One region of the Bradyrhizobium septentrionale genome, then DNA from elsewhere that is predicted to be linked to it. Evidence: riboswitches for the same ligand, from Rfam matches in the RefSeq annotation. Region 1 holds a riboswitch; the other holds the start of a gene.
The links. A riboswitch is a leader RNA that binds a small molecule or an ion and turns the genes downstream of it on or off. The one in region 1 is predicted to bind S-adenosylmethionine.
Positions count from the first base shown of each region.

Region 2: linked by a shared signal. The riboswitch ahead of HAP48_RS19165 (O-succinylhomoserine sulfhydrylase) and the one ahead of metX (homoserine O-acetyltransferase MetX) in region 1 are both predicted to bind S-adenosylmethionine.

Region 1 is NZ_CP088285.1:1,705,780-1,709,184, forward strand. It holds gene metW (methionine biosynthesis protein MetW) at 1-423, opposite strand, end outside; gene metX (homoserine O-acetyltransferase MetX) at 420-1,628, opposite strand; SAM riboswitch at 1,714-1,793, opposite strand; gene HAP48_RS10030 (chorismate mutase) at 1,968-2,831, shown strand; gene hisC (histidinol-phosphate transaminase) at 2,868-3,405, shown strand, end outside.
Region 2 is NZ_CP088285.1:3,689,721-3,693,125, forward strand. It holds gene HAP48_RS19160 (ISAs1 family transposase) at 1-860, shown strand, start outside; gene HAP48_RS19165 (O-succinylhomoserine sulfhydrylase) at 916-2,109, opposite strand; SAM riboswitch at 2,185-2,264, opposite strand; gene HAP48_RS19170 (2'-deoxycytidine 5'-triphosphate deaminase) at 2,387-3,405, shown strand, end outside.

The sequences.
Region 1 (3,405 bases):
CAGAAGCTGCAGCCGCATCTTCCAGAAGCCGAAATTCGGGAATGAGACGATTGCGCGCTGGCCGATGCGCAACAGATTCTCCAGCACCACCTTCGGCTGCCGCGTCGCCTGCAGCGTTTGCGACAGGATCACGTAGTCGAACGCGTCATCGGGGTAGTTGACGAGGTCGGTGTCGGCGTCGCCCTGCACCACCGCGAGCCCCTTGGCGACGCAGCCATTGACACCCTCGCGCGACAGCTCGATGCCGCGGCCGTCGATGCCGCGGCTCTCCAGCAGCTGCAGCAATTCGCCGTCGCCGCAGCCGACATCGAGCACGCGCGAGCCCGGCCGCACCATGTCGGCGACCAGCAGATGGTCGGTGCGATAGCTGCCGGTTCGCTCGGGCGCGACGCCCGGCAACGGCAATGTCTGCTGCATGCTCATGATTGGCCGCCGCCGCCGTTCAGTCCGCGCGCCTTGCCTGCGGCCTGCAGGAAGGCGCGGGAGATCTCCAGGAATTCGGGCACGTCGAGCAGGAAGGCGTCATGGCCGCGATCGGTTTCGATCTCGGCGAACGACACCCGCGCGCTCGACGCATTCAGCGCGTGCACCAGCGCACGCGATTCCGAGGTCGGAAACAGCCAGTCGCTGGTGAACGACACCACGCAGAACCGAGTCTTGATGCCGGCGAACGCCTTCGCCAGCACGCCGTCATGGTCGCCGGCGATGTCGAAATAGTCCATCGCGCGGGTTAGATAGAGATAGGAGTTGGCGTCGAAGCGCTCGACAAAGGACGAGCCCTGGTAGCGCAGATAGCTCTCGACCTGGAAATCCGCATCGAACGAGAAGGTCGGCAGTTCGCGGTCCTGCATCCGCCGCCCGAACTTGCGGTGCAGCGCGGCGTCCGACAGATAGGTGATGTGCGCGGCCATCCGCGCCACCGCCAATCCGCGATGCGGATGGGTGTCCTCGTCGACATAGCGGCCGCCGCGCCAGTCCGGATCGGCCATCACGGCCTGGCGGCCGAGCTCGTGGAACGCGATGTTCTGCGCCGAGTGGCGCGTCGAGCAGGCGATCGCGAGCGTCGAGAACACGCGGTCGGGATAGGCTGCGGTCCATTGCAGCACCTGCATGCCGCCCATAGAGCCGCCGACCACGCAGAACAGCGTGGCGATGCCGAGCCGATCGATCAGCATCGCCTGCGCACGCACCATGTCGGGGATCGTGATGATCGGGAAATCCAGCCCCCACACCTTGCCGGTCGCAGGATTCAGCGACGCCGGCCCGGTCGAGCCCATGCAGCCGCCGATCACGTTGGAGCAGATGATGAAGTATTTTTCGGGATCGATCGGCTTGCCGGCGCCGACCATGGTGTCCCACCAGCCGGGCTTGCCGGTGACCGGATGGGTGTTGTTGACGTGCTGATCGCCGGTCAGCGCGTGGCAAACCAGGATCGCATTGGAGCGGTCGGCATTGAGCTCGCCATAGGTCTGGTAGGCGATCTGGAATGGCGCGAGATCGATGCCGCAATCGAGCTTCAGCGGCTGGTCCATCCCAAACTTCGCCAGCAATGACGACGGATGATCGGCCTCATGGGCGCGATCATCGCTCTGGGTTTGTGGGCTCGATATCGGACGCACATTGCTCATCTAGGCGACCCTGCCTCCGCGCGGGAGGGCTCCACGGACCTCAGGCCAATAAAAAACCCGGCCTGAACAAAGGTTCGGCCGGGAGCTGATAAGGTCCCCGGCCTGTTTAGCGAGTTGTTTAACGTGGCTGCAAGCCGGCCGGCTCAAATGACCACGGGACGCAGGGAAGGTAGTCCCCGGCTCCCCCGCCGTCAAGGCAGCCAAATCCCCGCCCAATTGGTTAACCGAATGCGCAAGGCACGCCTGCGACGTTTCTCTTTGCTTTCGGTGGCTGTCTTTTCTAATCAGGGACCCTGTCTGACGCGGCATCGGGCCGTGCGGACGACAAGGTCTTAGAGCATGTCCAAGCCACCCCCGTCGCCGCCCTCGCTGCAGGAGCTGCGCAAGGAGATCGATGCGATCGACGAGCAGGTTCACCGCCTGTTGATGGCGCGCGGCGACATCATCGACCGCCTGATCCAGGTCAAGAAGACCCAGGAGGTCGGCTCGGCGTTCCGTCCGGCGCGCGAGGCCAGCATGATGCGCGAGCTGGTGCAGCGCCATCGCGGCATCCTGCCGCTCGACACCATCGAGAGCATCTGGCGCGTCATCATCTCGACCTTCACTTATGTTCAGGCGCCGTTCGCGGTGCATGCCGATGTTTCCGTCGGCGAGTCCGCCATGCGCGACTCGGCGCGGTTTCACTTCGGCTTCGTGGTGCCCTACGTCTCGCATTTCAGCGCGCAGGCCGCGGTCGAAGCGGTGGCGAAATCGAAGGGCGACCTCGCACTGGTCTCGGCGATCGCGAGCCGCACGCCATGGTGGAACGCGCTGGAAGCCGATGGCGCGCCGAAGATCATCGCACGGCTGCCGTTCCTCGAACGCGCCGATCATCCGGCCGCGCTGCCGGTGTTCGTGATCTCGCGGGTCGCCGACGACGCCATGGTGACCGAGGTCGAGATGTGGAGCGTGCGCGTCTCCGGCTGGAACGCCGATGTCGCACGCGCTTTGGCGCCGCTCGCCGAGATCGTCGCGGTCCCCGACACCGCCTTCGACGGCGCGGCGCTGCTGGTCTCGGTCGCCGGGCAAGACCTTAAGAACAAGGGGTTCGAGAAGATCAAGTTCGCGCTGATCGAGGCCGGCGCCTCGGTCCGCTCTTCGGCCCTCGTCGGCAGCCACGCAACGCGCTATACGGTGCCCACTAACGGGTCGGCCAGGACCTGAAGTAAGAGCTAGCCGCCTGTAGATCCGGAGTTGATGATGTCCCGCCCCGTGCCGAACCCCGGCATTCTCGATATTGCGCCCTATACGCCCGGCAAGAGCCCGGTGCCGGAACCGGGCCGCAAGGTGTTCAAGCTGTCCGCCAACGAGACGCCGTTCGGGCCGTCGCCGAAGGCGATCGCGGCCTACAAGCAGGCGGCCGACCATCTCGAGGACTATCCGGAGGGCACCTCGCGCGTGCTGCGCGAGGCGATCGGCCGCGCCTATGGCCTCGATCCTGACCGCATCATCTGCGGCGCCGGCTCCGACGAGATCCTCAATCTGCTGGCGCACACCTATCTCGCCCCCGGCGACGAGGCGATCTCGACCACCCATGGCTTCCTGGTCTACCCGATCGCCACCATGGCGAACGGCGCCAGGAACGTGATCGCGGCCGAGACCAATTTCACGGCTGACGTCGACGCCATTCTCAAGGTGGTGACGCCGCGCACAAAGCTGGTCTGGCTCGCCAATCCGAACAATCCGACCGGCACCTATATCCCATTCGACGAGGTCAAGCGCCTGCGCACCGCCCTGC
Region 2 (3,405 bases), 2.0 Mb from region 1:
GGGCGTTCGAGCAGGCTTTTGCGTCGTTTGCCGCGGGTTTTGCCCGGGCGCTCGGCGAATCCAGCGGCACGACTGTGGCCACGCCAGACGAGGTGGTCGCGCTCGACGGCAAGGCCTTGCGGCGCGCCTATGAACAAGGCCAGCAGGCCTATCCGCCGCTGACGGTCTCGGCCTTCGCCACGCAAACCCGGCTTTGCCTTGCGGCCGCGTCGCCGACGGCGGCCGAGAACGAGATTGAGGCCGCCCTGAAGGTGATCGCGCTGATTGATCTGACTGACAAGATCGTCACGGCCGACGCGCTGCATTGCCATCGCCGGATGGCCGAGGCGGTCGTCGAACAGAATGCGGACTATGTGCTGGCGCTGAAAGGCAACCGTGGTCACTGGCACAAGGAAGCCGAGAGCCTGCTGGCACGAGCGCCCTCGCCACCGGTTGTCGAGCAGACGGAACGCGGTCATGGCCGCGACGAATGGCGGAAAGCTGAGGTGGTGCCGGTCGAGACCGCGCTGATGCCCGGCCATGCCGCCATCATCCGGATCACTTCCCGGCGTGATCGGTCCGAGCCGCTGACGCGCTTGTTCATGACCTCGCGCGTGTTCTCGCCGCAGCAGGCCCTCGACATCACGCGAGCCCATTGGCAGGTCGAGAACGGCCTGCACTGGATGCTTGATGTTCATCTCGCCGAGGATATGAACCGAGCTCGCAAGGACCACGCACCTGCCAACATCGCCATCCTCAAGCGAATCGCAAAAAATATCCTGCAGATGACCGACCCGCCGAAGGTCCCTATCAGCCACCGCATCAAAAAATGCGCATGGAACGACGACTACCTCCTCAAAGCCCTGGCCCATATGCGATAGCCCTGCCCGCAAGCGGGAGAGGGGGCGCAGTCTCGTTGGGGCTTCTATCCCGGCCTCAGACCTGCTCCAGCGCCCGCACAAAATCCTCGATCAAATCGTCGGGATGCTCCAGCCCGGCCGAGAAGCGAATAAAACCTTCGCTGATGCCGAGCTCGGCGCGGGCCTCCGGCGCCAGGCGCTGATGCGTCGTGGTCGCGGGATGCGTCACCAGGCTCTTGGCGTCGCCGAGATTGTTGGAGATGCGCGAGATCGTCAGCGCGTTGAGGCAGCGGAAGGCGCCGGCCTTGCCGTCCTTCACCTCGAAGCCGACCAGCGTCGAGCCGGCGCCCATCTGCTTCTTCACCGTCTCGGCCTGCGGATGATCGGCGCGGCCGGGATAGACCAGCCGGGTGATCTTCGGATGCTGCGCCAGCGCTTCGGCGATCTTCGCCGCGTTTTCGGTCTGGGCGCGGACCCGGACGGCGAGCGTCTCGAGACCCTTCAGCAGCACCCAGGCGTTGAACGGCGACAGCGACGGACCGGTCTGGCGCATGAAATTATGGATGTGCTCGGCGATGAAGGATTCCGACGACAGGATGATGCCGCCGAGGCAGCGGCCCTGACCATCGATATGCTTGGTCGCGGAATAGACCACGACGTCGGCGCCAAGCGACAGCGGGCTCTGCCAGATCGGCGTCGCGAACACATTGTCGACGATCAGCCGCGCGCCGCCGCTATGCGCGATTTTGGCGATCGCCGCGATATCGAGCACGTCGAGCGTCGGATTGGTCGGGCTCTCCAGGAAGAAGGTCTTGGTGTTCGGCCGCAATGCGCGCTGCCACTGGTCGAGATCGAGGCCGTCGACCAGCGTCGTCTCGATGCCGTAGCGCGGCAGCAGGTCCTGCACGACGTAGAGGCAGGAGCCGAACAGCGCCTTCGACGCCACCACATGATCGCCGGCCTTCAGCGGCGCGAGGATCGCGGTGGTCACCGCGGCCATGCCGGTCGCGGTCGAGCGCGCGGCTTCCGCGCCCTCGAGCTCGATCATGCGGCGCTCGAACATCGCAATGGTCGGATTGGAATAGCGCGAATAGATGAACCCGGGGTCCTGGCCCTTGAAACGCGCCTCGCATTGCTCGGCGCTGTCGTAGACGTAGCCCTGGGTGAGAAACAGCCCTTCCGACGTCTCCCCGAATTGCGAGCGCAGCGTGCCGCCATGGACGAGGCGGGTTTCGGGACGGAAGCGGGCGGTAGCGTTGGATTCAGACATGTGACCTCCGAGGTGGCCAATTCAAAGAAAATGGCCACAAAAAAAACCGGCCTGGAGAAACCTCCACAAGCCGGGATCACACTGTCCCCGGCCTGTTTAGCGACTTATTTAACGTGGCTGCAAGCCGGCCGGCTCAAATCACCACGGGATAAGTGCAGCTGATATTCCCTCGCGCCCTTTCCGTCAAGACGGTCATCGGATAACCCGTAAAAGCCCATATATTGGGGCTTGATGGCCGCTCAGAGGTTGATTTTGGGCCATCCCGAGGGACCGTGCCGTGTCGTTCACGCTGGAAGAAGAATCCAACGGAATTCTGCCCGACCGCATGATCGCGGAGATGGCGGAGGCCGGCCTCATTCTGCCCGCCTACGACTTTGTCGAGAGCCAGATCCAGCCGGCGAGCCTCGATCTCCGGCTCGGCGACATCGCCTACCGCGTCCGCGCCAGCTTCCTGCCGGGGCCCGGTGCCACCGTCGCCGAGCGGATCGACCAGCTGAAGCTGCACGAGATCGATCTCTCCGACGGCGCGGTGCTGGAGACCAATTGCGTCTACATCGTCCCGCTGCTGGAGAGCCTGGCGCTGCCGCCGGAGATCGTGGCGGCCGCAAACCCGAAGAGCTCGACTGGACGGCTCGACGTCTTCACCCGCGTGATCGCCGACGGCACCCGCCGCTTCGACATGATCGGTGCCGGCTATCATGGCCCGCTCTATGCCGAGATCAGCCCGAAGACGTTTCCCGTGCTGCTGCGCGAGGGCTCGCGTCTCAGCCAGGTGCGTTTCCGGATCGGCGAGGCGACCCTGACGGCCGACGAACTCGACGCGCTGCACGCCGCTGAACGGCTGGTCGACGCCGACAATGCCGATCTCACCCATGGCGTTGCGCTCTCGGTCGATCTCTCCGGCGCGAGCTCGGGCGGCTTTGTCGGCTATCGCGCCAAGCGCCACACCGGCGTCGTCGATGTCGATCGCCGCGGCGGCTATTCGGTCGACGAGTTCTGGGAGCCGATCAAGGCGCGGTCCGACGGCAGCCTCATCCTCGACCCTGGTGAGTTCTACATCCTGGCTTCGAAAGAGGCCGTGCAGGTGCCGCCGGACTACGCCGCGGAGATGGTGCCGTTCGATCCGCTGGTCGGCGAATTCCGCGTCCACTATGCCGGCTTCTTCGATCCCGGCTTCGGCTATGCCGGTGCCGGCGGCAAGGGCGCGCGCGCCGTGCTGGAAGTGCGCTCGCGCGAGGTGCCGTTCATTCTCGAGCATGGCCAGATCGTCGGCCGTCTCGTCTATGAACGCATGCT